Regions from separate parts of the Hydrogenophaga sp. FW305-3-2-15-A-LB1 genome, predicted to be linked through region 2. Evidence: riboswitches for the same ligand, from Rfam matches in the RefSeq annotation. Region 2 holds a riboswitch; the other holds the start of a gene.
The links. A riboswitch is a leader RNA that binds a small molecule or an ion and turns the genes downstream of it on or off. The one in region 2 is predicted to bind thiamine pyrophosphate.

Region 1 (14,203 bases), on a different contig from region 2:
CAGCAGTTCCTTGATGGTCTTCTGCAGCTCGGTGTGGTGCAGCACCGCGAGTTCCTGGCGTGCATACAGCTCGCGCAGGGTTTCGCTCTGCAGGTTGAGCAGCAGCAGGCCCTTGTGGCCCGTGCTCGCCACGCGCAGCCGCTCGGTTTCGCCGAGCAGGGGCGTCAGCTCGGTGTCCAGCGGGGTGTCGTGCTCGGGCACGCGGAAATGCCTGGCGCGGTATTCGGCGTTGGCGCGGCTGTTCGCGGATTCCCACACGCGCCCCTGCCGCAGCTGGTGGCGCAGCACCGTGAGCCAGGCCAGGTGGCGGTGGATGAGCAGCTGCGACGAACCGCCGGTGGTCGGAAACATCCGGCAGATCAGGCCCCAGTAGCGGCTCGTGCCGACGATGGAGGACCAGACCTGCTGCGCCTCCACCGTGCGCTGGTAGGTCTGGGCGTTCTTGAAGCCCACGATGAAGGAGGTGGCCGTGCCCAGCAGCACCGCGACCGACCAGGGCGCGGCGATCCAGGTCAGCCCGAAGACCTGGTACAGCGTGGCCGGCACGGCGGCCAGCACCAGCAGGATGTAGGTCTTGCGGCGCGTCCAGGCGAGGAACTCGGCGAGGGTGTACGACTTGGCGATTTTCATGGTGGGTGGAGCGAGGGGGTGGAGGGGCTTGACGCAGACAAGACGTTCGGCCCCGTCGCCTTGTGACAGCGCCGCGTGTACGCTCTTGCCCATGCACCTGATCCAGACCCTCGATGCGGGCGTGCTCGAACTGCGCCTGAACCGGCCCGAACGCCTCAATGCCCTCACGCTCGCCCTCGCGCGCGACTTGCTGGCGGCGGTGCAGGCCGGCGTGGCCGACCCGGCGGTGCGGGTCATCCTGCTCAGCGGCGAAGGCCGCGCCTTCTGCGCCGGCAAGGACCGCGACGACCCGCCCACCCCCGCCTTCGTCGAGACCCTGCAGGCCCTGGCCTCGCTGCTCGTGCGCTGCCCCCAACCGGTGGTGACGGCGGTGCAGGGCTGGGTGGTGGGCGCGGGCGTCGAGCTCATGCTCAACGGCGACCTCAGCGTGGCCGCGCGCGGTGCGCGCTTCGCGCTGCCCGAGGTGCAGGTGGGCCTGTTCGGCACCGGCGGCGTGGCCGCGCTGCTGCCGCGCCTGGTCGGGCTGCAGAAGGCCAAAGGCCTGCTGATGCTGGGGCAGGAGCTGGGCGCCGTGGACGCCGAGCGCTGGGGCCTGGTGTGGCAGGTGGTGGAGGACGGCGCGTTGCAGGCCCAGGCGCGCGAGCTGGCGCAACAGCTCGCGCGCAGCAGCCCGGCGCTGCTGGCCGAGGCCAAGCAACTGGTGCACCGCGAGCAGCTGGGCGACTTCGACGCGTCGCTGGCGCGCGAGACCACCGTGCACCAGCGCCTGAACCCCTTGGCGGACGCGGTCACCGGCCCCGGCGGCCAGCGGACCTGAGGCCGGCTCTGCACAATGCCGGGCATGACCACCCCGGCACCCGAACCCCGCTTCTTCCAGCCCGTTCCCCTCGACAAGGCCTACCGCCTCATCAACCACGGCCCCACCGTGCTCGTGTCCTCGGCCCACGCGGGCGAGGTCAACGTGATGTCGGCCGCCTGGGCCTGTGCGCTGGATTTTTCACCGCCCAAGGTGACGGTGGTGATCGACAAGGCCACGCGCACGCGCGCATTGGTGGAGGGCAGCGGCACTTTTGCGCTGTGCGTGCCGTCGGCCGGCCTGGCCGCGCTCACGCTCGGCGTGGGCACCGACAGCGCGCTCACCGTGCCGGACAAGCTCGCGCGCCACGGGGTGAAGACCTTTCACGCCCCCGGCCACGAGGCCCTGCCGCTGGTGGAGGGCTGCGTGGCCTGGCTGGTGTGTCGGCTGCTGCCCGAACCGCACAACCAGGCCACCTACGACCTGTTCATCGGCGAGGTGGTGGGTGCCTGGGCGGACGAGCGGGTGTTCCGCGCGGGGCGCTGGCATTTCGATGGCGCGCCCGATCACCTGCGCACCCTGCACTACGTGGCCGGGGGGCAGTTCTACGCGACGGGCGCGTCGCTGCAGGTGGGCGGCGGCTGAGGCCCGCAGGCCTTCGCCTCAGTAGTGCGGCGGCAGTTCGTCGCGCAGGTTGCGCACGGCCGGCGCGGCCTGGGGGTCCCCCTGCTGGCGCAGGCGGCCGACCTCGCGCAGCAGCAGGTCGATCTGCTCCTGCTGGCGCGCCACCAGCTGGTTGAGCGTGTCGAGCAGGTCGTCGGCGTAGCTGGCCTTGATTTCGAGTTCGGTCAGGCGCTGTTCGGTGTCGGCGCCGGGGGCGTGCGGGGTCGTTGTCATCCCCCTATTGGACGACAAGACGGCCTCGGCCGTGGCGCGAAAGCCACTGTGTGTCATCGCACAGACGCTGGAAAGCGGGTGAGCCAACCTTGAAGGCAACCCAGCGCCTTGTGCGCACCCTGCCTGGAGGAGCCCCATGTCCGATGTCCACCCGTTCACCGAAACGCCTGCCTCGACCTGGTTCAACGACACGGTGGTGCAACTGCCCGCGGCGCCGCAGCCCGAGGGCATGCCACCGTGCCACTGGATGACGACCGCCGCGGCCTTTGCCGACACCGGCGGCCTGATCAGCGGCGACGAACTGGCCACGCGCATCCGGGAACACTGCGTGCTGGACACGAGCCTGCGGGTGAGCGAACCGGTGTCGCTCGTGGCGCGCTGGATCGTGTCGCGGGCGGTGGTGTCCATCGACAGCCCGTGGGGCCACCTGCTGCCCATGTTCCAGTTCGATCTGCCGCGCGCTTCGCTGCAACCCGGGGTGGCCGTCGTGCTGGCGGAATTGCGCGGTGTGCTGGAAGGCGCGGAGCTGGCGCTGTGGTTCGTGACCCCCAACGAGTGGCTGCACGGCGAGCGGCCCGCCGTGGCCATGCAGACCACGCTGCAGGCCGTGCGGCACGCCGCCCGCGCCGACCGCTACGTGGCGCTGGGCGGCTGAGCCCGGGCCTTCCAGGCCCTGACCGCATTTGGTGCCCGCGTGCGGCCGGTATGTGCCCCCTGCATGTCGGTGCGTGCCTTGGTTCAGACCCCAGCGCATGGCCTGCGGCATTCTCGGATGTCCTCGCGCACCACCGCGCACGGGACCATCTACCAGGGGAATTCCATGGCCGACCTCTACCTGCCCACCGCCGCACCGATGAAGCGCTTTCAGGCGGCGCCGCCACCCGCCGCGAGCGAGCCCCACCGATGGATGTCGATTGCCGCGGCGTTCGCCGACACGGGGGGACTGGTCAGCGGCGACGAGTTGGCCGACCTGATCCGGCAGCAGGCGCTGCGCGACGCCCGGCTGCAGATCTCCCAGCCGGTGTCGCTGGTGGCGCGCTGGATCGTCTCGGGCATGGCCGTTGCCATGGACAGTCCCTGGGGCATCGTGCTGCCTCTGTTCCAGGTCGATCTGGAACGCGCCATCCTGCACCCGGAGGTGCCCATGGTGTGCGCGGAGCTGGGGAGTGTGCTGCAGGGCCCGGAACTCGCGCTCTGGTTCGTGACCCCCAACGAATGGCTCGAAGGCGAACGGCCCGCGCTGGCCCTGCGGACCCGGCTGACGGAAGTCCGGCGCGGCGCCCGCCATGTGGCGGACGGCGCCTGACGCGACCCGCACTCAGAGGCGCGGTTCGCCGTTCTCGTTGACCAGGATGGTGCGCCTCGGCGGCGAGGTCATCTGCACCTGGTGCTGCACGCCGCGGAAGGTGTAGCTCACGTCCCAGTACTCGGGCGCGCCCTCGCTGTTCACGTTGGTGCAGCGCTGCACGTCCTGCGTCTGCGGGTTGTTGCGGCCCACGTTGGAGCCCACCGCCGCGCCCGCCACCGCGCCACCCACGGTGGCGATGTCGCGCCCGGAACCGCCGCCGATCTGGTGGCCCAGGATGCCGCCGATGACGCCGCCGACGATCGCGCCCGGCACGCTGCGCCGGCGCTCGACTTCCTCGCGCTCGATCCAGCAGCGCTGCCCACCGCCGTAGATGGCGCGCGAGGCGCTCACCGGCACCTCGTACAGGGTTTCCGAATCGCGGCGCCGGTAGTCGCGCGCCACCGGCTGGCCCGGGGCGGGCGCCTGGTACACCGGTGAGGGGTAGGCCTGGGAACTCACGGGTGGGCGGGAGCCGCAGCCGGCGAGGCCCAGCACCGCCACCGCCGCCAGCAGGGCATGACGGTGTGAAACAGGGAGAGGGGTGTGAAAGAGGTTCATGGTCGCTCCTTGTGGGATGGCAGGTTCATGCGTTCCAATGTGCCCCTCGCTATGGGGCGGGTCTGTGCGCCAGGACACCGACGTGGAGGTGGTCCTGGGCTCACTGGAAAACGGCCCGTGTGCTAAAACGGAACGCACCATGAACGACGCCCGAGTGATCGCCGTCCACCGGAGCCGCCTGCACCACTTCTCCAAGGAGCGGGTGCATGCGATCACCCTGCTCGAGGGCCTGGGCGTGCAGGGCGATGCGCACTGCGGGGCGACGGTTCAGCACCTCTCGCGCGTGGCGCGCGATCCCAGCCAGCCCAACCTGCGCCAGGTGCACCTGCTGCAGGCCGAGCTGTTTGTCGCCCTGGCCCACCAGGGGCACACGGTGCATCCCGGCGACCTGGGCGAGAACATCACCACCGGAGGCATCGATCTGCTGGAGCTGTCCACCGGCACCGAACTGCAGCTGGGGGCCGAGGCGCGGGTGCGCATCACAGGCCTGCGCAACCCCTGCGTGCAGATCGAGCGTTTCCAGCCCGGTCTGCTGGCCGCGGTGCTGGGCCACACGGCCGATGGGGAACTGGTGCGCAAGGCGGGGGTGATGGCGGTGGTCCTGCACGGCGGCGTGGTCTCCGCGCAGGACCGCATCCGGGTGCTGCGGGCCACCGTCCCGCACGTGCCGCTTCGGCCGGTCTAGTTCAGGCGTCTGTGTCGCGCGCCAGCGCGGCCGTCCATTCGGCCACCGCCGCGTCCAGATCGGGCGCGGCCATGAGGGCGCGCACCACGCCCACCGAGCGCACGTTGGCGTTCAGCACCTCGGGCAGGTTGTGCAGGTCGATACCGCCGATCGCCATGTGCGTGACGCCGCGCAGCAGGGGCGCGTAGGCGCGCAGGCGGCCCGTGCCCTGGGGCGCGGTGGCCATCTGCTTGAGCGTGGTGGGAAACACCGCGCCCATGGCGATGTAGCTGGGGTTGTGGCGGTCGGCGATCAGCATCTCGGCGTAGCCGTGCGTGCTCAGACCCAGGCGCAGGCCGGCGCGGCGGATGGCGGCCAGGTCTTCGGGGGCCATGGCCTGCAGGTCTTCCTGGCCCAGATGCACGCCATATGCGCCGGCCTCGATGGCTTCTTGCCAGTGGTCGTTGATGAACAGCAGCGCGCCCGTGCCCTGCACGCCGGCGACGGCGGCGCGGATCTCGGCGCGGATGGCCTGCGCGTCGCCGGACTTGAAGCGCAGCTGCACCGTGGGCACGCCCGCGCGCGCCATGCGCACCGTCCAGTCCGCATCGGGCATCACGGCATAGAGGCCGAGCTCGGGCGGGCAGGCCGCGAAGGCGTGCTCGCGCGGGAAGGGCGCCATGTCGAAATCGGCCGGTTCGTCGGGCCAATGGGCGGCGTCGAAGCGGCCGGTGCGCCGCGTACGGGTGGACCAGGCGCGCGCCACGCAGACGGCGTCGATGTCGATGAAGCCGAGTTCGTGCGCGGCCTGCAGCGCGGCGACGAACACCGGGTCGTCGGAGGCGGGCGCGGGCGGCACGGCATGCGGGGCCAGGGGCAGGGCCAGCGTGGCGCGGTGGGCGTCCACGATGGCCTGGACCATCGCTTCGGTGGAGGTGATCGTGGTGCTCATGTGAAACCTCCGTGCGTCGCACTGCGGTGCGAGCTTGTTTGGGAGCGGCCCTGCGCTGCGCTCATGAACCGTGGTGCCAGAAAGGGGTGCCCATCACGGGCGTGCTCGGCTGCGCGCTGGCCTGCGGCTGCATGGCGCCCGAGCGGTGGGCGGCGCGGCCGGCGCACACGGCGTCGGCGAAGGCGCCGGCCATGTCCACCGGCGACTGCGCGAGCGCCACGGCGGTGTTGAGCAGCACGGCGTCGAAGCCCCACTCCATCACGGTGCAGGCGTGCGAGGGCAGGCCCAGGCCGGCGTCCACGATCAGCGGCACGCTCAGGCGCTCGCGCAGCAGGCGCATGGCGTAGGGGTTGACCGGGCCCTGGCCGGTGCCGATGGGCGCGGCCCAGGGCATCACGGCCTGGCAGCCCACGTCCACCAGGCGCTGGCACAGCACCAGGTCTTCGGTGCAGTAGGGCAGCACCTTGAAGCCGTCGTTGATCAGCTGGCGCGCGCAGTCCACCAGGTTGAGCGTGTCGGGCTGCAGGCTGTAGTCGTCGCCGATGAGTTCGAGCTTGATCCAGGGCGTGTTGAAGACCTCGCGCGCCATCTGCGCGGTGGTGATCACCTCCTGCGTGGTGTGGCAGCCGGCGGTGTTGGGCAGCACCGGCACGGCCAGTTCCTGCAGCAGCTTCCAGAACGCCGCACCGGCCTCGGGCTGCGCGGCGCCCTGGCGCCGCAGCGAGGCGGTGAGCATGGCGGGCCGGGCGCGCTTCACGGCGGCTTCGAGCGTGGCGGGCGAGGGGTAGCGCGAAGTGCCCAGCAGCAGGCGGCCGGCGAAGGTCTCGCCGTAGAGCACCAGCGGGTCTTCCTGGGTGAGCGGTGGGGTGTTCATGTCCATGGCGGTGTGTCCTCAGCCCCCGGTGATGGGGGCGATGATTTCGATGCGGTCGCCGTCGTTGAGCCGGTGCTGTGCGTAGCCCGTGCGCGGCACGAACTGCAGGTTGACGGCGGCGGCGAACACGGCGGGCGGCTCCCAGACGAGCAGCGCGTCGGCCAGCGTGGCGCCTTCGGGCAGTTCGCGGGTTTCCTGGTTGATGATCACATTCATGCGAGGTTCCGTTCGTTCAGCGGATGACCGCCAGCCCAAGGGCGTCGGCCAGCGGCGAGTGGCCCTGGTCCACCACTTCGAGCGCGGCGTCCAGCACGGCCGGCGCGATCATGAAGCCATGGCGGTACAGGCCATTGATCGCCATTCTGCGCGGTCCGGTGAGGCGCAGCGCGGGCAGGTTGTCGGGCAGGGTGGGGCGCAACTGCACGCCCAGTTCGACGATGCGCGCTTCGCCGAAGCCCGGGTGCACGGTGTAGGCCGCGCTCAGCAGCTCCAGCGTGGAGCGCACGCTGGCGGGCGAGAGGTCGTCGGACTCGATCTCGGTCGCGCCGATCACGAACAGGCCGTCCTGCTTGGGCGCGATGTACAGCGGGTAGCGCGGGTGCACCAGGCGCGTGGGGCGCGACAGGCTCACGCCCGGTGCATGGATGCGCGCGACCTCGCCGCGCACGCCGCGCAAGGCGGGCCATTGCGGCTGGGCGCCCAGGCCCCGGCAGTCGAACAGCCAGGCATCGGGTCCCGGGTCCACCTCATCGGGGGCGCGCGCCGTGTGCCAGCGCACCGTGACGCCCAGCACCTGCATCTGGTGCGCGAGCGCGGTGAGCAGTTCGCGGTTGTCGAGCTGGCCTTCGTCGGGCAGGTACAGGCCTTGCGCGAAGCGCTGGGCCAGGGCCGGCTCCAGCGCGGTGAGGGCCGTGCCGTCCAGGCGCCGCGCCTGCGGCAGCGAGGGCAGGGCGGCGCTGGTGCGCGCGAGCTGGCCGGCGAAGCGCTCGGCTTCGGCCGCGTCCTGCCGGTGCCAGAGCACCAGCGTGCCGCTCTGCTGGAAGAACACGGGCTGTTCGAGCATGGCCAGCAGCTGCGGCCAGCGCGCGAGCGCGTGCTGGCCCATGCGCACCACGTTGAGTTCGGTGACGGCCGATTCGGCCAGCGGCGCGAGCATGGCGGCGGCGACGCGCGCGGCGGCGTGCGCGGCCTCCGGCCCGCCGGCGTCGATCACCTCGACGCGGTGCCCGCGCTGCGCGAGCGCGCAGGCCAGCAGCCGGCCCATGAGGCCGGCGCCGAGCACCACCGCGTCGGGTTTGTCGGGGGAAAGATTCATGAGGGGCTTTCGGCGCTGCCACAATGCGCGCCATGAGCAACGAAGCGCAACGTTACACCCGCGTCCTCTCCATCGCCGGCTCCGACAGCGGCGGGGGCGCCGGCATCCAGGCCGATCTCAAGACCTTCGCGGCCCTGGGCTGCTACGGCATGACGGCCATTACCGCGCTGACCGCGCAGAACACGCTGGGCGTGAGCGGCATCCATGGCGTGCCGCCCGAGATGCTCAAGGCGCAACTGAGCGCGGTGCTCGACGACATCGGGGTGGACGCGGTGAAGATCGGCATGCTGCACGCGCCCGACATCGTGCGCACCGTGGCCTGGGCGCTGCGGCACTACGAGGTGAAGCAGGTGGTGCTCGACCCGGTGATGGTGGCCACCAGCGGCGACCGCCTGATCGCGCCCGACACGGTGCAGGTGCTGGTGGACGAGCTGTTCCCGCTGGCCACGGTGGTCACGCCCAACCTGGACGAGGCCGCGCTGTTGCTGGGCCGGCCGATTGCCCATGCGGATGAACTCGAAACCGCCGCGCGCGATCTGCTCGCGCTGGGGGCCAAGGCGGTGCTGCTCAAGGGCGGCCACCTGCCGGGCGACGAGGTCGCCGACCTGCTGGTGAGCGGCGACGGGCCCGCGCAGCGCCTGGCCTCGCCGCGCATCGCGAGCCGCAACACGCACGGCACCGGTTGCACGCTGTCGTCGGCCATCGCGGCCTACCTCGCGCTCGGCAACCCGCTGGACCAGGCGGTGGCGAAGGCGCGCAGCTACATCCTGCAGGCCATCGCCATGGGCGCCAATGTGTACACCGGTGCCGGCCACGGGCCGCTCAACCACGGCCACGCGCCGCTCGCGCTGCACAAGCGGCCCCGGGGCTGAGGGGAAGCGGCGCGGCGGCATGAGGTTCAGGCCCTTGCCGGGCTGAGCCCGCCGGCATTGCGCGGCCGCGAGAGCGCGGCGAGCACGAAGGTCAGCGCCAGCGTGGGCAGGGCCGACCCGAGTTGCGGCGCGAACTTCGCGAGCAGGTGGTAGCAGGCGATGCCCAGCACCCACAGCGCGGCGGCGCTCCAGTCCACCGTGCGCGCCGGGCCCGTGGCCACGCCGGTGCCCAGGCGGCCCAGGATCACACCGTAGAGCGGCACGAACACCGAGCTGAGCAGCAGCAGGAAGGGCTCCAGCGTGTGCATGGGCAGCAGCAGCGCCAGGCCGGTGCAGACCACGGCGAAGCCCAGGCCGGCGGCGCGAATGCTCCAGCGCGGGCGCAGGCTGTGCACCGAGACCGCGCCCGAGTGCGCGTCGCCGTAGGCGTTGTCCATTTCGTCGAGCAGGATCAGGCCGAGGGCGATCAGACCGCCCTGCGCGAGCAGCAGCGCGCCCACGAGGTTGGTGCCCGGCTCCACCGTGCTGACCACCAGCACACCCAGCGCGTAGCACCAGATGTTGGCCAGCGCATAACCCAGCCAGGTACCGCCCAGCGTGGTGGCCGTGCGTTTGCCGTGGCGCGCGTAGTCGGCCACCAGGGGCAGCCAGGACACCGGCATCGCGATCACCAGGTCCATGGCGGAGAACAGGCCCATGCCACCGGCGCCGGGCCGGTTCCAGAAGCCTTCGAAGCCCTGCGCCTGCAGGCGCGTGCCGAACTGCCAGGTGAGCCAGGCCAGCGAGGCGATCACCAGCGGCAGGCCGAAGCGGCTCACGAAGCGGCGCACCAGCGTGAGCATGGAGCCGGCCATGAGCGCGGTGAGCACGCCGCCCCACAGCAGGGTGGCCAACAGCTTGCCGCCGGTGCCGTCGAGCAGGCCGCCGGGTTCGGCGCCCAAGGCCTGCTTCAAGATGGCGACCGTGCCCTCCTGCATGATGACCAGCTCGAAGGTGGTCCAGCCGACCAGTTGCGCGATGTTGAGCAGCACCGGCAGGCGCGCGAAGGCGCTGCCGTAGGTGGCGTGCATCAGACCGGCGCTGGACAGGCCGGTCTGGCAGCCCAGGCGCGCCGTCCAGGCCAGCAGGCCGGCGCCGATCAGTGAGCCCAGCACGATGGCGATGACCGCGTCGCGCGTGCCCACGGCGGGCACGAGGTAGGCGCCGATCTGCATCACCAGCAGGCCGGTGCCCAGGCTGAACCAGAGGGCGGCGTGCTCGTGGAAGTGGAAGACCCGGTTGCCTTGCGGCACGGGGGTCAGGGCCTGGTTGGCCGGGGACGGGTTCATCGACATGGAAACGCTCCAAGCAGTGTTGAAGCAGGTGGGCTGGGCCGGGTGCCTCCCGGCGCGGCGCGACGGGGCTTGGGTATCCGGCCTGCTTCCCTGCGCGAGGATTACCTCAATCAGGTTCAAAGGGACTCTCTCAGTCGCGCCCGGGCGGAAAACCCGGGGCAACACCCCTAGCGGATGCGCCTTGCGGCACGGGTGGGAGTATACGTTCGCGAGGCGCCGCGCAGGGCCCGCAAACGGCAACGCCCCGGGGGCACCGGGGCGTTGGGCCGGAAGGCGGGGTCGATCAGGCCAGCGAATCGGCCCAGATGTTGCGCGCCCAGGCCATGGCGTACTGGCCTTCGAGTTCGCTCGCCGCGCTGGACAGGCCGCCCGAGCCGGGCACCGTCAGCATGGTCTTCTGCGCCGCGTCGTACTTGTGCACGCTGGCCACGTGCACCACGTCGGTGGCGGTGACGAAGCTGTAGCAGGTGTTGGCGTAGATCGGCAGCGAGGGCGCTTCCTTGCCCTGCAGCAGCGAGACCACGGCGGCCGCGCAGGTCTTGCCGTGCTGGTTGGCCATGTGGCCCGACTTGGGCATGCCCGGCGCGATCTGGATCGCGTCGCCCAGCACGTGGATGTTCTTCGCGGCCTTCGATTCGAAGGTCAGGAAGTCCACCTCGCACCAGCGCGCGTTGGCCGTGGCCAGGCCGGTCTTCACCGCGATCTCGCCCGCGCGCTGCGTGGGCAGCACGTTGGCCACGCCGGCCTTGAAGTCGTCGTTGAACTCGAACTTCAGCGTGTTGGTGGCGGCGTCCACGTCCACCAGCTTGTGCTTGGGGCGGTACTCGATCAGGCCCTTGTAGTGCTCGTCCCAGGCCTTCATGAACAGGCCCTTCTTCGAGGTGATGTCGTCGTTGGCATCGAAGATCACGACCTTGCTCTTGGGCTTGGCCTTCTTGAAGTAGCTCGCCACCATGCAGGCGCGCTCATACGGGCCGGGCGGGCAGCGGTAGGGCGCCAGCGGGATGGACAGGGCGTACACGCCGCCATCGGGCATCGCCTCGAGCTGCTGGCGCAGCGCCAGCGTCTGCGGGCCGGCCTTCCAGGCGTGCAGCACCTTGTCGGTGGCGCCGGGTTTGGCCATGCCGGGCAGGGTGTCCCACATGAAGTCGATGCCGGGCGAGAGGATCAGACGGTCGTAGGGCAGTTCGCCGCCGCTGGCCAGCTTGACCGTGCGCTTGGCCGGGTCGATGCTGGCCACCATGTCGCGCACCACCTTCACGCCGTGGCGCTTGCTCAGGTTGTCGTACGGCGTGGTGATGTCGGCCATGGTCTTGTGGCCACCAAGCACCAGGTTGGAGATCGGGCAGGAAACGAAGGCCGCGTTGGGCTCGACCAGGGTCACGTCGATGGAGTGGTCGGAGAACAGGCGCACGTACTTGGCGGCGGTGGCGCCACCGTAGCCGCCACCGACCACGACGACCTTGGCGCCGCTGCCGGTGGTGGCGCAGCCATTCAGGAGACCCAGGCTGGCGACGGCCGAACCGGCCCCCAGCGTTTGAACGAATTGACGGCGTTTCATGGTGGGGCTCCTTATTTCTTCTGGGCGGCGAAATAACCGGCGATGTCGGCCAGCTGCTCGTCGGTGTAGCCCTTGGCGAGCTGGTGCATGATGGTCGCGGGCCGCTTGCCGGCCTTGAAGTCCAGCAGTTTCTGCAGCAGATCGTCCTTGCCCTGGCCGGCCAGCGAGATGGCACCGGGCTGCGCGCGGCCATCGGTGCCGTGGCAGTTGGCGCAGGCCGCGGCCCACACCTTGATCTGATTGACCTGGGCCTGAGCCCCCATGGCGGCGGCGCAGAGCACGCCCGCCGCCAGCCATTTCATCGTTTTCACCATCGTGGTCTCCTGTGGGGTGTCGAAACGTAAGTGCATCCAAAAATGTAGCAGACAGGCCTTGCGGCGCCTAACTATCCGTAAGTACGCATATTTCGATGGTTCATGCTAGCAGCGGGGCAGGGCCGTGCTCACGGTGTTAACCCTCAGCGGTACGGGTTTATACTAATCCGAATATCAGCAATCACTCATATAGTCCCTAATCCCAGGCGACAGGCCATCGCCCACCCCACAAGGAATCCCACCGTGTCAACAGACCTGAGTGACGTCATCGGGCGCGTGCTGCCCGCCCCGGAAAACCACCTGAGCACCGAGAAGCTGGAGCAGGCGCGCAAGGCGCGCCGCAGCTTCATGGGCAAGGCCCTCGCCATGGGCGCGGGCGCCGTGACCAGCGCCGCCGCCTCCACGCGCGCCCTGGCCGCCGAAGGCGAAGACGCCATCCTCAAGCTGCCCGCGCACAGCACCGGCCTGGGCCAGCCCGTGGCCACGCTGGGCTACGGCCTGCCCAGCAAGTGGGAAGGCAACCTGCAGCGCCGCCAGAGCCCGGGCCTCACGCGCGTGCCCCAGGCCTCGGTGAGCTTCACGCCGCTGCAGGGCCTGTTCGGCATCATCACGCCCAGCGGCCTGCACTTCGAGCGCCACCACCAGGGCTGGTGGGACATCGATCCCTCCAAGCACCGCCTGATGGTCAACGGCCTGGTCAAGCGCGAGCGCGTCTTCACCATGGACGACCTGATGCGCCTGCCCAGCGTCTCGCGCATCCACTTCATCGAGTGCGGCGCCAACTCCGCGCCGGAGTGGGGCAACGTGGCGCTGCCCTCGGTGCAGTACACGCACGGCATGGTGAGCTGTTCCGAATTCACCGGTGTGCTGCTCTCCACGCTGCTGGAGATGTGCGGCTACGACAAGAAGAACGGCAAGTACGTGCTGGCCGAAGGCGCCGACGGCTCGTCGATGACGCGCACGATCGACATCGACCGCGCGATGGACGACTGCCTCGTGGCCTGGGCCATGAACGGCGAGATGCTGCGCCCCGAGAACGGCTACCCGCTGCGCCTGGTGGTGCCGGGCATCCAGGGCGTGAGCTGGGTGAAGTACCTGCGCCGCCTGGAGGTGGGGGACCAGAAGTGGGCCACCAAGGACGAGGCGGTGCACTACATCGACCACATGCCCGACGGCACGCACCGCCAGTACACCGGCATCCAGGAGTGCAAGAGCGTGATCACGACGCCCTCGGGCAGCCAGACGCTTCTGGACAAGGGCTACTACAACATCACCGGCCTGGCCTGGTCGGGCCGCGGCGCCGTCAAGCGCGTGGACGTGAGCACCGACGGCGGGCGCAACTGGCGCACCGCGCGGCTGGAAGGCCCGCTGCTGCCCAAGGCGCTGACGCGTTTCAACATCGACTGGGTGTGGGACGGCAAGCCCGCCGTGCTGCAGAGCCGCGCGATCGACAGCACGGGTTATGTGCAGCCCAAGATCAACCAACTGCGCGCCGTGCGCGGCACGCGCTCGATCTACCACCAGAACGCCATCCAGTCATGGCGGGTCGCCGAAAACGGCGAAGTCTCCAACGTCCAGGTGTATTGATATGACGACCCCCCGCCGCGCTTCGCGCGACCCCCTCAAGGGGGCAACACCTGCGGCCCGGCAAAGCCGGTTCCGCGGTATTTCTGGAACTTTCCTCGCTGCGCTCGTCATCGGGTTCTCCGGCCCTGCCGTGGCACAGGGCAAGCCCTGGCACGAGCTGGGCCGCGATGCGACCAAGGCCGAGGTGAAGGCCTGGGACATCGATGTGCGCCCCGACTTCAAGGGCCTGCCCAAGGGCGCGGGCTCGGTGGCGCTGGGCGAGCAGGTGTGGGAGGCGCAGTGCGCGTCCTGCCACGGCAGCTTCGGCGAATCGAACGAGGTGTTCACCCCCATCGTGGGCGGCACCACCAAGGCCGACATCGAGCGCGGCCGCGTGAAGAACCTCGAACCCGGCAGCATCTTCCCGCAGAAGACCACCATGATGAAGGTGGCCACGCTCTCCACGCTGTGGGACTACATCAACCGCGCCATGCCCTGGAACGCGCCCAAGACGCTCAAGAC
Region 2 (14,203 bases):
GCCGGCTCAGCGCATAGTTCCCGCGCAGCACGAGCATGCGGGCGTTCGCGTCGGGTCGCTCGTCGCGCAGCTGCAGCACCTGCGCGTCCACGCTCCAGGCGCCGGACAGGGGCACGTTGGCGCCGACGAACACGAGGTCGGTGGACAGCGGGGTCGGCGAGGCCCGCAGCCGGCGCTGGATCCAGCCGGCGCCGATCTTCGCGCTGCCCAGCTTCGCGTAGCCGGTGAGGAGGGTGCGGCGGTCCAGGTTGCCGGCGGCCGGCAGCGTGCCGGGAGGCTGCCCGAAGAAATTGCCCGCGGCGCCCCCCTTCTGCAGGTCGTGCGCCAGCGCCACACCCCAGCGGGGTGCGTCGTACTTCACCATGGCCGACCAGGCGCGGCACTCGCGCGCCGTGTTCTCGCCCGCGCAGTTGGCCGGCGCCAGGGCATCGCGCCCCAGCGAATAGGTGGCACCGACCGTGAGCGCGCCGAAGCTGCCCCGGTAGGCGATCGCGTTGTCGGTGCGGGCATTGGGCAGGTAAGGGTCCAGCGCGGCCGAGCCGAACACCGCCGGGCCCACCACGTCGGCGTCGAGCATCGAATAGAAGCTCATGGTCCAGTGGCGCCCCAGGGTCAGCGTGCCCCAGGGCGCGGAGAGTCCCACGAAGGCCTGGCGGCCGAAAGCCCGCCCGCCCTGCAGGGCCGTGCCGTTGTCCACGCCGAAGCCGGACTCGAGCGTGAACACCGCCTTGAGGCCGCCGCCCAGTTCCTCGTTGCCGCGCAGCCCCCAGCGCGAGGGCAGCTGCCCACCACTGAGCGAGGGCATGCGGGTCACGCTGGCGCCGGACGCACCCACGTTGTTGAGGTGCTCCACGCCGGTGTCGAGCACCCCGTAGAGCTGCACGCCGCCGGGCGTGGGTGCTTGCGCGTGGGCGCTGGTCAGCGCGCCCAGCAGGGCCGCCAGGGTGAGGCTGGTTTTCATGGGGTGTCTCCTCGTTGTGGGGAAAGGGTTGGACTCAGAGGTCCAGGGTGAGAAACGGGCCGCGCGCGCGCGAGACGCACAGCGCGATGCAGCCGCCTTGCGCTTTTTCGGTGTCGGTCAGGAAGCCGTCGCGGTGGTCGACCTCGCCCTCCAGCACGGGGGTGACGCAGGTGCCGCAGATGCCTTGTTCGCACGCGGTCTCGACGGCCACGCCCTGCTCGCGCAGCGCGTCCACGATGGTCATGTGCGCCGGCACGGTCACCGTGCGGGCACCGCGCGCGAGGCGGACCTCGAACGCGCTGTCGGCGGCCTCCGAGGCGGTGCTGGGCGCGGCGAAATGCTCCAGGTGCACCTGGCCGGGCGGCCAGTGGCGCGCCGCCACCGCGAGCACCGTGTCCATGAAACCGGCCGGTCCGCACAGGTAGAGGTGGGCGCCCGCAGGCGGCCTGGACAGCGCGCGTTCCAGCTGCTCGCGCACCGCCTCGGGTGGCAGGCCGCACCAGAACCGGCAGTGGGCCGAAAAAGGATCGGACGCCAGCAGCTCCCGGTAGGCCGCGTGCTCCGCGGCGCGCACGAAATGCAGCAGCTCGAACGGCTTGCCACCGGCCTGCAGGTGGCGCGCCATGCTCAACAGCGGCGTGATGCCGATGCCGCCGGCGACCAGCACGCTGTGCGCCGCATCCGTCAGCAGCGGGAAATGGTTGCGGGGCGTCCCGATGTCGAGCACGGTGCCGATGGCCACGGCCTCGTGCATGAAGCGCGAACCGCCCCGCGAGGCGGCCTCGAGCTTGACCGCCACCGTGTAGCTCGCGCGGTCGCCGCCATCGCCACACAGCGAGTACTGGCGCACCAGGCCGGGCTTCAGATGCAGGTCGATGTGCGCACCGGGCGTGTAAGCCGGCAGCTCACCGCCGTCGAGCGCCTCGAGCGTGAGCTCACGCACGTCCAGCGCCACGCGCCGGGCCGAGCGCACGCGCACGCGAATGGTCTCCAGCCCCTGGCGAGCCGGTGCCTGCCGCTCGGCCACGATGAGCGCGCTCATGCCGCCGCACCAGCGTGCGAACCGGCGGTCTGGGGCGCGAACAGCGTGGCATCGGCCGCGTAGCGGGCGCAATACGCTTCCTTGGGCATCGCGTTCGGCAGCTCGCCGGTGACCACCACCATGTCCCGGAAGTCGTTCTCCTGCGCCTGCCGCACCACGCCGCGGGGGTCGCCTCCGGCCTGCACGGTGTCCACGGCTTCGTCGAGCATGCGGCGCGCGCGCACGATGGCGATGTCGGACGACGACAGGTGCTCGTCCCTTTGCTGGTGGACCACGCCCTGCGACTGGGTGATGGCGATGTCGTGCACCGAGAAGCACTGGCCCAGGCCCAGGTACTCCTCGCGCTTCATCGCCTCCCGGTTCTGCGCGTACAGGCCGTCCTTGCGCCGCCACATGCGGTCGCCCTCCTCCTTCTCCGCCTGGTACTGCTTTTCCAGCGCCGCCGTGTCCAGCGACCCACTGCGGTGGAAGATGAACTCCCAGCGCCAGTGGCGCTCGTCGTCGATCGGCACGTCCCACAGCATGGTGAGGCCCCCTTCACCGAGGTAACCCTCGAAGCCGCCCACCGCGCAGGCGTTGGGCATCACGAAGTTGGTGATGCGCAGGGAGCAGCGGTCCGTGCCTTCGATCTGCCGGCGCGTGTACAGGCGAACACCAAAGCGCGTGTCCTCGATCGACAGCTCGGGGCGCGCCTGGTTGGCGAACACGCCCCAGCGCGCCTTCATCTGCTCGTCCGCCAGCTCCAGCTGGTGCAGGTACGAGGTGTGAACCGGGTCGATGTTGCCTTCGCTGGCCTGCAGCCAGTTGCACTCCCCGAGCCAGCGCGTGGTGTAGCAATGCGCCGCGCCGCCCTGCAGCGCCGGGTAGTTCGGGAACAGCGGCGGCTCTCCGGGCCCCATGTAGACCCAGAACGCGCCCGCGGCCTGGTGCAGCGGATAGGACTTCATCTGGATGCGGTGCCTGGCCGTGGCCGAGGCCTCCGCGGGCTGATCCAGGCAACGGCCCGCCACATCGAACAACCAGCCGTGATACGGGCAGCGGATGCCCCCGTCCTCGATGCGACCCAGCGCGAGGTCGGTGCAGCGGTGCGCGCACTTGCGGTCGATCAGGCCCACGCGGTCCTGGTCGTCGCGAAAGAGCACGAGGTCTTCGCCCAGGATGCGGATCGGTTGCGGCGGCGCGCCGGCCGGCAGGGACGCCACCAGCGCCACCGGCTGCCAGTAGCGGCGCAGCAACTCGCCGGCGGGTGTGCCGGCGTTGGTCTGGGTGAGGTACTGGTGGCGGTCGGCACCCCGGGGTCTGGCGTGGAGGGTGATGGGCTTCGCGAGCTCGTTCATGGCGGTCAACTCCTGAAATCAGATACAAGTATTTCTGCTAACAGAGTTAATCTAGTTCTATGTCTCGCGCGTTTGAATGGTAGATTCACCGAAACCGGACATCACTTTTTTTCATGGCTCGCATGGACGTCAAACAACTCCAGAATTTCTGCAAGGTGGCCGAGGTGGGCAGCCTCACGGCGGCGGCCCACGGTCTGGGCCTGACCCAGGCCGCGCTCAGCCGGCAGCTCGCGATGCTTGAAGCCGAACTCCAGGTGGCGCTGTTTCGCCGCACCGGCCGGGGCCTGGACCTCACGCCCGCGGGGCGGCGGCTGCTGGAGCAGGCCCACCTGGTGCTGCAGCAGATGGCGCAGATTCCGCGCGTGGTGCGGGGCGACGGCAAGGCGGCCCGCCTGAGCCTGGCCGTGGGCCTGCCGCCCAGCCTGGCGCGCACCATCGTGGTCCCGCTGGTGGAAGCCTTTCAGAACGACATCCCCGAAGTCGCGATGCGCTCGGTGGACGGCCTCTCGGCCAACCTGATGGACCTGGTCGCGGCGGGCAAGCTGGATTGCGCGGTGGTCTACAACACCGCCCCCACCGACAAGGTGCTGCTCACACCGATCGCCGAGGAAGACCTGTACCTCGTGACGGCCCAGGCCATGGCCGGCGGCACCGAGCCCGGCAGCTCGGTCCCGCTGGCCGACATCGCTCGCCTGCCCCTGATCACCGCGGGCGAGGGCAATGCCATCCACGTCACGCTCTCGGCCGCGCTGGCCCGGCTGGGCAAGACCGCCCAGGTCGTGCACGAGATCGCCAACCTCACGGCCATCCTGGACCTGGTGCGCAACGGCCATGGCTGCTCGGTCATCCCGCTCAGCGGCGTGCACTCCTGCATCGGCGACAAGACCGTGCGCCTGCACCGCATCCGGCGCCCCGCGCTGCGCTGCTCGCTGTTCATGGCGGTGCCCGCCCGCTCCGACGACCCCCTCACCGTGAGCGAACTGGACCTGCTGCGCAAGGTCGTGGTGCGTCAGCTGCGGCAGTTCGACGACGAGGTCGAGGCCTTCATCGCCGAAGGCCGGCGGCGGCATCCAGCGGCGTCCTGAGCGGTCCGTTCGGAGGCACAGCGGCCATACTCCGGCATCGCGTCGCTCAGGACCCCTCACCATGCCTCTGTTCGCAGCCACGGTTTTCCTGTCCGCTTTCCTGCTGTTCCAGATCCAGCCCATCGTGGCCAAGATGATCCTGCCGTGGTTCGGTGGATCGTCCTCGGTCTGGACGCTGTGCATGGTGTTCTTCCAGGTGGAGCTGCTGCTGGGGTACGCCTATGTGCACCTGGTGCACGAGAAGCTCAGCGCGCGGCGCCAGCCCTGGGTGCACGGCGTGCTGCTGCTGCTCAGCCTGGCCACCCTGCCTGTGGTGGCCGATCCGTCCTGGAAGCTCGACGCCCAGGCGCACCCGACCTGGAGCGTGCTCGCCGTGCTGGCCACCACCGTGGGCGTGCCCTACCTGCTGCTGTCCACCACCGGCCCGCTGATGCAGGCCTGGTACGCACGCGCCTTCGTGGCCCGGGGCGCGCAGCCCTACCGGCTTTACGCGCTGTCCAACCTGGCGTCCATGCTGGCGCTGCTGTCCTACCCGGTGCTGGTCGAGCCGGTGCTGGCGGTGAAGCCACAGGCCTGGGTGTGGTCGGCCGGCTACGCGCTGTTCGTGCTGGTCTGCGTGGCCACGGCGGGCTACACGGTGCGGCGCCAGAACGGCGCCACGGCCCACACCGCCCAGCTCGAAGACGCGCCCCGCCCCAGCTGGCGCGAGTGCCTGCTGTGGGTGGGCCTGGCGGCCACCGCCTCCATGCTCTTGCTGGCCATCACGCGCCACCTCACGCAGGACGTGGCGCCCGTGCCCTTCCTCTGGGTGCTGCCGCTGGCGCTGTACCTGCTGAGCTTCATCCTGTGTTTCGACGCGCCGCGCTACTACGTGCGCCCGCTTTTCCTGGGCGCCCTGCCGCTGGCCTTCGTCGCGCTGGACTTCGCGATGAACGAAGGCCTGGACGTGCCGGTGCTGGTGGCCCTGCTGTGTGCGGCGGTGTTCGTGTTCTGCATGGTCTGCCACGGCGAGCTGGTGCGCCGGCGCCCGCCGCTGCGCCACCTCACGCTGTTCTACCTGATGCTCTCGGTGGGCGGCGCACTGGGCGGCCTGTTCGTGGGCCTGGTGGCACCAGCGGTCTTCAACGCCTACTTCGAACTGCCGCTGGGCCTGTTCCTGTGCGCGCTGCTGACGGTGCGGGTGCTCTGGCCCGGGCTGCGCGCGCGCTGGCGCGCCGCCCTGCTGCTGGCGCTGCTGCTCTACGGCGCGCGCCTGGCCAGCATCTCGCTGGACTACGTGCAGGGCTACACCGAGGTGGTGCGCAACTTCTACAGCCAGACGCGCATCGAGCAGAGCGTGGACGAGGACGGCCTGGGCCCGGTCCGCAAGATGGTGCACGGCAGCATCACGCACGGCGAGCAGTACCTCAACCACCCGAAGCGCGCCACCGCCTATTACTGCGAGCGCACCGGCATCGGCCGCGCGCTGTTGAGCCTGCCCACCGACCGGCCGCGCAAACTCGGCGTGGTGGGCCTGGGCGCGGGCACGCTCGCGGTGTACGGCCGGGCGGGCGACGAGATGCGCCTGTACGAGATCAACGACCAGGTGCTGGACCTGGCGCGGCGGCATTTCACGTTTCTCTCGGACAGCGCCGCGCGCACCGTGCCGGTGCTGGGCGATGGCCGCCTGATGCTGGAGCGCGAGGCCCCGCAGGCCTTCGACCTGCTGGCCATGGACGCGTTTTCAGGCGACTCGATTCCCACCCACCTGCTCACGCTCGAGGCCTTTGACGCCTACCAGCGCCACCTGCGGCCGGACGGGCTGCTCGCGGTGCACATCACCAACACCTACCTGGACCTGCGCCCAGTGATGGCCTCGGCCGCGTTGCACATGGGCAAGGTGGCGCTGCTGCTGGAATTGCCGTCGGGCCATGGCGACCCGTTCTGCCGGCGCTCCTCGTGGGTGGTGTTCGTCAACCCGGCGCAGGCGGCGAACCTGCCGCCCGCCTTGCGGGGGGCTCAGGTGCTGACACCGCGCCCGGGCTTCCGGCCGTGGACGGACACCTTCTCCAACCTGTTCGACATCCTGATCTGAGGGCCCGCTCGGCGCCGTTGCACTTTCTTGCAACTGCGCCGCGCCGGCTTCACGACTTCGCGTCGGGCGGTGGTGTGGTCACCACCTGGCCGTCCTTCACCGGCAGCGTCGCGCCGGGCTTGAACGAGGTGCGCACCGTGCCGTCCTTGCCATCCAGGCGGTAGGTCACCTGGTAGCCGCTGAGCTTCTGCGTCTTTTCGTTGACCGTCTTGCAGCGCCGCTCCACCGAAGCGACCGTGTCCTTCTGCTGCATGTTCTTCTGCACCTGGTTGCCGGCGTAGCCGCCAGCCGCGGCACCGGCCACGGTCGCCAGCGTCTTGCCGCTGCCGCCACCAATCGTGCTGCCCAGCAGGCCGCCGGCCACGCCGCCGATCACAGAGCCGGCGATGCGGTGCTGGTCCTTCACGGGCGCCTGCCGCTGCACCGTCACGTCCTCGCAATGCTCGCGCGGCGTGACCACCGTGGCCATGACTTCCTTCACCTCGACCACCTCGGCGACTTTGGGTTTCATGAGCGTCTGGTAGCCGGTGACGCCGCTGGCGCCGATGACGACCGTGGCGAGACCGCCGACGACCAGGCCCTTCATCATTGATTTGTCCATGTTTGCATCCTGCCTTTCTGTGGAATCCATCTTGCGCGGCAATCTATCGCTGTTCTGTCGTGTTCTTGTGACAAAGCGTGTCCGCGTACACTCTGCCCTGCTCCGGGGTGCACGGACTCGAAAGGGTCCGGCGCTGAGACGGCTTGACGGCCGAACCCGTGAACTTGATCCGGTTAGTACCGGCGAAAGAAGAGCGCATGCCCCACGGCGGCATGCGGGTGCGGCCCTTCCCCCGGCGGAAGGGCGGCGCCCGCGCACGCGGTCACTGGGGCGGTCCTCCGGAGCATTCATCCATGCCCATCCACCGGAACCGGAGACCGCCACCATGAACGCCCCCGACAAGATCCCCACCGCCTCGCTCGCGCTCAGCCGCGAACCCTTTCCCGCCTCCCGCAAGATCCACGTGCCCGGCCAGCTGCCCGGCGTGAGCGTGCCCATGCGCGAGATCGCGCTCACCAACGGCGAGCGCGTCGTGGTGTACGACACCTCGGGCCCGTACTCGGAACCGACGGCCGCGATCGACGTGACGCGCGGACTGCCCGAGGCGCGCGGTGCCTGGATCGCCGCGCGCGGCGACACCGAAACCTACGAGGGCCGCGCGCGCCAGGCGCTGGACGATGGTGTGAAACACGAAGCCCGCGACGCCGAACGCATCGAGGCCTTGCGCGCCTCCGCCATCGGCCTGCAGCGCACGCCGCGCCGCGCGCGCACCGGCTCGAACGTGACGCAGATGCACTACGCGCGCCGCGGCATCGTCACGCCCGAAATGGAATACGTGGCCGTGCGCGAGAACGGCAAGCGCGAATGGATGGCCGAGTACCTGGGCGACGCGGCGCGCGAAGCGCGCCTGCGCGGCAACCCCATGGGCGCGCGCATCCCCGAGATCATCACGCCCGAGTTCGTGCGCGACGAGGTGGCGCGCGGCCGCGCCATCATCCCGGCCAACATCAACCACCCCGAGGTGGAGCCGATGGCGATCGGCCGCAACTTCCTGGTCAAGGTCAACGCCAACATCGGCAACTCGGCCGTCACCTCCAGCATCGAGGAGGAAGTAGACAAGCTGGTGTGGGCGATCCGCTGGGGCGCGGACAACGTGATGGACCTCTCCACCGGCCGCAACATCCACACCACGCGCGACTGGATCGTGCGCAACTCGCCGGTGCCCATCGGCACGGTGCCGATCTACCAGGCGCTGGAGAAGGTGGGCGGCGTGGCCGAGGACCTGAGCTGGGCGATCTACCGCGACACGCTGATCGAGCAGGCCGAACAGGGCGTGGACTACTTCACCATCCACGCCGGCGTGCGCCTGCCCTTCATCCACCTCACCGCGAACCGGCGCACCGGCATCGTCTCGCGCGGCGGCTCCATCATGGCCAAGTGGTGCATCACGCACCACCAGGAGAGCTTTCTCTACACGCACTTCGACGAGATCTGCGAGATCATGAAGGCCTACGACGTGAGCTTCTCGCTCGGCGACGGCCTGCGCCCCGGCAGCGCCGCCGACGCCAACGACGAAGCCCAGTTCGCCGAATTGAAAACCCTGGGCGAGCTCACGCAGACCGCGTGGAAGCACGACGTGCAGACCATGATCGAAGGCCCGGGCCATGTGCCGATGCACCTGATCCAGGCCAACATGGACGAGCAGCTCAAGCACTGCCACGAGGCCCCGTTCTACACCCTGGGCCCGCTCACCATCGACATCGCGCCCGGCTACGACCACATCGCCTCGGCCATCGGCGCGGCCATGATCGGCTGGATGGGCACGGCCATGCTCTGCTACGTGACGCCCAAGGAGCACCTGGGCCTGCCCGACCGCGACGACGTGAAGCAGGGCCTGATCGCCTACAAGATCGCCGCGCACGCGGCCGACATCGCCAAAGGCCACCCCGGCGCCCGCGCGCGCGACGACGCCATGAGCAAGGCGCGCTTCGAGTTCCGCTGGCACGACCAGTTCAACCTCGGCCTGGACCCGGACACCGCGCGCGACTTCCACGACGAGACCCTGCCCAAGGACAGCAGCAAGGAAGCCCACTTCTGCAGCATGTGCGGGCCGAAGTTCTGCTCGATGAAGATCACGCAGGACGTGCGCGACTACGCCGAACAGGGCATGGCCGGCAAGTCGGCCGAGTTCAAGGCCGCGGGCGGCGAGTTCTACGTGCCGGTGCCGTCGATCCCGATCAAGGCCGGCGCCTAAACTCCCCGCCATGACCGACGACGACCTACCCCCGCTGAACCCCACGCCACCTGGCCTCTACCGCCACTACAAGGGCGGCTGGTACGAGGTGCTGGACACCGTGCGCTGCAGCGAAACCCTGCAGGGCATGACCCTGTACCGCGCGCTCTACGGCGGCTGGGGCCTGTGGGTGCGGCCGGCGGCCATGTTCGCGGAGGTGGGCACGTTCGAGGGGCGCGAGCAAGCGCGCTTCACGCGGCACGACCCGGCCGGCGTGCCGCTGGCCGACCTGCCCACCGCGCAGGCGCTCGTCGCCCACCTGCGCGGCCTGGCGCAGCGCCGGGGCATGGACCTGGACAGCATCCTGCGCCCGCCACCGCCCGAGCCCGCCACCTGCTGCGGGCGGGGTTGCAACGGCTGCGTCTGGGAAGGCTTCTACACCGCCCTGCACCACTGGCGGGAGGACGCGCTGGCCCGCCTTTTGTGACATTTGACCGGCCCCGGGCCCGGGCGGCGCCTCGGCCCGGGGCCCTTCCGTATACTGGTCGGGGTACAAAACCAGCGCCCCGCCTCAGCGCCCAGGGGACGCGACCGAATCAAAGAGGGAAGTCGAGTGAGTCAATCGAACATCGGCGGTTTCCGCATCGCAGGCATCAGCACGTGCCTGCCTCCGATGGTCGTGGACAACCTCGACCCGGCCCTGGGCTTCCCGCCGGAGGACGTGCGCAAGGTCGTGGCCATGGCCGGCGTGCGCGAACGCCGCGTGGTGGACCCGTCCATCACCTCGGCCGACCTGTGCCACCGCGCCGCCACGCGGCTGATGGAGCGCCTGGGCTGGGCGCCCGAGAGCGTGAGCGCGCTGATCTTCGTGACCCAGACGCCCGACCACTTCCTGCCCTCCTCCAGCTGCCTGCTGCAGCAGCGCCTGGGCCTGCCCGACACCTGCGCCGCGTTCGACGTCGGCCTGGGCTGCTCCGGCTATCCCTATGGCCTGTACATCGCGGCCGCGATGCTGCGCGCCGGGGGCCACCAGCGCGTGCTGATGCTGCATGGCGAAACGCCCAGCCGCTTCGTGAGCCCCGAAGACCAGGCCACCGTGCTGCTGTTCAGCGACGCCGGCTCGGCCACCGCGCTGGAGCTCGACGACACGCCCGGGGCCGGCGGCCAGTTCGTGCTGCACACCGATGGCAGCGGCGCCGACGGGCTGATCCTGCGCGGCGGCGCCTTCCGCGACCGCGAGCCGACCAACCCGCGCCACCACTTCCTGGAAATGGACGGCGCGGCCATCTTCAACTTCACCATCAAGCGCGTGCCCCCGCTGATCGCCGAGACGCTGGCCTTCGCGGGCAAGACCGTGGCCGACGTCGACGCCTTCGTGTTCCACCAGTCCAACCGCTTCATCATGAAACACCTGATGAAGAAGAGCGGACTGCCGGACGACCGGGTGCCGATGTCCATCGAGGACAGCGGCAACTGCGGCGGCCCCTCGGTGGCCGTGGCCATGACGCGCCGGCTCACCCCGCCCGCGCCGGGGCAGCGGCTGCACTGGATGCTGCTGGGCTATGGCGTCGGACTGTCATGGGGATCGGCCATGATCCAGATCGACGACCGCGCCGTGCTGCTGCACGACGACGGTGAAGGCCTGTCATTGAATCGAGGTGCCACCGATGAGTGAGAAATCCAAGACCCAGGTGTCCGTGAGCGATGCCCTCGCCATGCTCGCCGAGTGTTTCAACCTGCCCGTGGAAGACATGCACGCCGACCTGCAGCGCGACGCCATCGACGACTGGGATTCCATGGGCGCGCTCATGCTCATGGCCGAACTCGACGAGCGCTTCGGCATCGAGCTCACGGCCGAGGTCTCGCGCGAGATGACCCGCATCGGCGATGTGCTGGCCTTCCTCAAGGTGCACGGGGTGCTGAGTGAAAACGCCTGATGTGCGGCGCTCCGTGGCGCCCGCCCCCCGCCTGCCCGAGCACGAGAAGCTCGGCCGGCTGGTGGCGCGCAGCCTGGGGCTGGACGCCACGGCGCTGCAGCTCGGCCTGAACCCGGCCCTGCTCGCCGACCTGCCCGAGGTCATCGCGCTGCGCCGCGAGCACCTCAACGGCGGCTGGGACGACGACACCTACCTGCGCTGGCGCTACCGGCTCGGGCGCGCCAGCGGCGGCTTTGGCGACCTGTGGTGCCTGCGCGCCAAGGGCCGGCTGCTGGCCATCATCGGCGTGGAGGAACTGCGCGTCGAGCACGACGGCCAGCTGCACGCGGGCGCCCAGGTGATGGACCTGCTGGTGCGCCCCGAGACGCAGGAGTCGGGCCTGGGCATCTGGCTCAACCAGGCCATGCTCGCGCGGTACGACTTCACCCTCGCGGTGGGCGCCAACCAGAACTCGGCCGGCATCGTGCGCCGCATGTTCGAGCCGCTGCCCTCGCGCCTGACCTTCACCCACCCGCTGGACCTCGCGCCCTTCGTGCGCCGCCGCTGGCCGGCGGTGGCCGGCCTGCCCCTGGCCATGCGCGTGGCCAACGGCGGCCTGGCCCTGCGCCGGCTCGCGCTGCGCCGCCACCGGCCGCGCGGCCTCACGCTGGAAAACACCACCCAGCTCGACCCGGCACTGGCCGTGCCCGACACCCTCGATCCGGCCAGCGTGCACCTGCGCCGCGACAGCAGCTACCTGCAGCAGCGGCTGCTGGGCAACCCCCGGCGTTCGCTCGTGGTGCGCGTGGCGCGCCGCGAAGGCAAGGTGGTGGGCCTGATCGCCTGGGCGATGGAAACCGACGACAAGGGCCGGCCCGAGCTGCACGTGATCGACTGGCACCACGACAACGACGCCACCCTGATGGGCCTGCTGCACGACGCGGTGCGCGAAGCCGCCGCCCGGCGCTGCAGCTGCGTGCGGCTGAACCTGCAGGACAGCGCCACGCAACGCGTGGCCGCGCGCGCCGGCTTCCTGCCCTCGCGCGACGACGAAGGCCGCCTGTGCGGCGTGCAGTCGCGCGACCCGGCCCTGGCCAGGCGCCTGGCCAAGGCCCGCTGGGGCCTGACCGACGCGAGCGACGACAGCGATGCGCTCTGACCCGCCACACCGCGCTGCGAGGGCCTGAACATGTGCGGCATCGCAGGCCTCTTCAGCCCCCGGCGCCCGCCCGCGCGGGCCGAGCTGGACGCCATGATCGGCACGCTGGGCCACCGCGGCCCGGACGGACGAGGCACCTGGGTCGAAGGCCCGATCGGCCTGGCCCATGCGCGGCTGGCCATCATCGACCCTGAAGGCGGCGCCCAGCCCATGGGCAGCGCGGACGGCCGCGTGCAGCTGGTCTTCAACGGTGAGATCTTCAACTACATCGAGCTGCGCGAAGAGCTGCGCCAGGCCGGCCACCGCTTCGCCACCGACTCCGACACCGAGGTGCTGCTGCACGCCTATCAGGCCTGGGGCGATGCCTTTCTCTCGCGCCTGAACGGGCAGTTCGCCCTCGGCCTGTGGGACGGCCCGCGCCAGCGCCTGCTGCTGGCGCGCGACGGCGTGGGCATCCGCCCGCTGTTCTGGACGCGCGTGGGCCCGCGCCTGGCCTTCGCCTCCGAAGCCAAGGCCCTGTTCGCGCTGCCTGAGGTGCCGCGCGGGCTGGACCCCGCCGGCCTGGCCGCCAGCTTCGGCTGGTGGGCGCCGCTCGCGCCGCGCTCGGCCTTCGAAGGGATCCACTGCCTGCCGCCCGGCCACTGCCTGGTGGTGGACGCGCAGGGCGAAACGCTCACGCGCTGGTGGGACTGGGACTTCCCCGTCACCGACCCCTTCGCGCCGGTGGACGAAGACGCGCTGGCCGACGAACTGCACGCCCTGCTGGTGGACGCGGTGCGCCTGCAGCTGCGCGCCGATGTGCCGGTGGGCGCCTACCTCAGCGGCGGGCTGGACTCGTCCATCCTCACCACCATCATCCGCCGCCACACCGACACACCGCTGCGCAGCTTCTCGCTCACCTTCGACGACGCCGAGTTCGACGAAAGCGAGCACCAGCAGGCCATGGTGCGGCACCTGAACACGCAGCACTCGTCCATCGGCTGCGGCCGGCACCACATCGCCGCCGAATTCGCGCGCACCGTGTGGCACGCCGAGACCCCGCTGGTGCGCACCGCCCCCACGCCCATGCTGCGCCTGGCCGACAGCGTGCGCGCCGCCGGCTACAAGGTGGTGCTCACCGGCGAAGGGGCCGACGAGGTCTTCGGCGGCTACGACCTGTTCAAGGAAGCGAAGATCCGCCGCTTCGTCGCGCAACTGCCCGACTCGCCGCGCCGCGCCCGCGTGGTCGAGCGGCTCTACCCCTGGCTCGCGCGCTCGCCCGGCGGCTCCAACGCGATGTCGCAACGCTTCTTCACCGACAGCACCGTGCCCGGCGACGACGCGGTCTTCGCGCACCAGACCCGCCTGTCCACCACGCGGCGCGCCTGGGCCTTCTTCACGCCCGAACAGCAGCAGGCCCTGGCGCGGCACGACCCGGCCGCCCAGCTGCGCGCGCGCCTGCCGGACGGCTTCGGCCAGTGGCTGCCCATGGCGCGCGACCAGTACGTGGAAGCGCACACCCTCATGAGCGGCTACCTGCTCGCCGCGCAGGGCGACCGCATGGCCATGGCCGCGTCGATCGAAGGGCGCTACCCCTTCCTCGACCCGCGCGTGATCGCCTTCGCCAGCCGCCTGCCGCCGCGCCTGAAGATGCGCGGCCTGAGCGAGAAGCTGCTGCTGCGCGAGGCCTTCGCGCACGAGCTGCCGCCGCAGATCGGCCGCCGCACCAAGCAGCCCTACCGCTCACCCGACAGCGCCAGCTTCTTCGAGGCCGGTAAACCCCTGCCCTGGGTGGCCGAGCTGCTGAGCGAGGCCAGCGTGCGCGACGCCGGCCTGTTCGACGCGCCCGCCGTCGCGCGCCTGAGCGCCAAGTGCG

Region 1: linked by a shared signal. The riboswitch ahead of AC3WPZ_RS24550 (purine-cytosine permease family protein) and the one ahead of thiC (phosphomethylpyrimidine synthase ThiC) in region 2 are both predicted to bind thiamine pyrophosphate.

Annotation. Positions count from the first base shown of each region.
Region 1 is NZ_JBYTAE010000101.1:1,602-15,804, reverse strand. Features, by position in the region: gene AC3WPZ_RS24615 (bestrophin family protein) at 1-630, opposite strand, end outside; gene AC3WPZ_RS24610 (enoyl-CoA hydratase/isomerase family protein) at 722-1,447, shown strand; gene AC3WPZ_RS24605 (flavin reductase family protein) at 1,472-2,071, shown strand; gene AC3WPZ_RS24600 (SlyX family protein) at 2,090-2,323, opposite strand; gene AC3WPZ_RS24595 (hypothetical protein) at 2,460-2,978, shown strand; gene AC3WPZ_RS24590 (hypothetical protein) at 3,144-3,629, shown strand; gene AC3WPZ_RS24585 (glycine zipper 2TM domain-containing protein) at 3,642-4,229, opposite strand; gene AC3WPZ_RS24580 (MOSC domain-containing protein) at 4,369-4,914, shown strand; gene AC3WPZ_RS24575 (thiamine phosphate synthase) at 4,916-5,845, opposite strand; gene AC3WPZ_RS24570 (thiazole synthase) at 5,907-6,719, opposite strand; gene thiS (sulfur carrier protein ThiS) at 6,738-6,935, opposite strand; gene AC3WPZ_RS24560 (FAD-dependent oxidoreductase) at 6,952-8,034, opposite strand; gene thiD (bifunctional hydroxymethylpyrimidine kinase/phosphomethylpyrimidine kinase) at 8,067-8,906, shown strand; gene AC3WPZ_RS24550 (purine-cytosine permease family protein) at 8,933-10,234, opposite strand; TPP riboswitch at 10,311-10,419, opposite strand; gene AC3WPZ_RS24545 (FCSD flavin-binding domain-containing protein) at 10,524-11,801, opposite strand; gene AC3WPZ_RS24540 (c-type cytochrome) at 11,813-12,115, opposite strand; gene soxC (sulfite dehydrogenase) at 12,359-13,702, shown strand; gene AC3WPZ_RS24530 (c-type cytochrome) at 13,704-14,203, shown strand, end outside.
Region 2 is NZ_JBYTAE010000029.1:25,543-39,745, forward strand. Features, by position in the region: gene AC3WPZ_RS11055 (porin) at 1-961, opposite strand, end outside; gene AC3WPZ_RS11060 (PDR/VanB family oxidoreductase) at 996-2,003, opposite strand; gene AC3WPZ_RS11065 (Rieske 2Fe-2S domain-containing protein) at 2,000-3,340, opposite strand; gene AC3WPZ_RS11070 (LysR substrate-binding domain-containing protein) at 3,463-4,425, shown strand; gene AC3WPZ_RS11075 (spermidine synthase) at 4,487-6,499, shown strand; gene AC3WPZ_RS11080 (glycine zipper 2TM domain-containing protein) at 6,549-7,100, opposite strand; TPP riboswitch at 7,194-7,308, shown strand; gene thiC (phosphomethylpyrimidine synthase ThiC) at 7,426-9,294, shown strand; partial or broken gene AC3WPZ_RS11090 (DUF1653 domain-containing protein) at 9,305-9,532, shown strand; gene AC3WPZ_RS11095 (oxidoreductase-like domain-containing protein) at 9,620-9,760, shown strand; gene AC3WPZ_RS11100 (3-oxoacyl-ACP synthase III family protein) at 9,887-10,948, shown strand; gene AC3WPZ_RS11105 (acyl carrier protein) at 10,941-11,210, shown strand; gene AC3WPZ_RS11110 (hypothetical protein) at 11,197-12,348, shown strand; gene asnB (asparagine synthase (glutamine-hydrolyzing)) at 12,379-14,203, shown strand, end outside.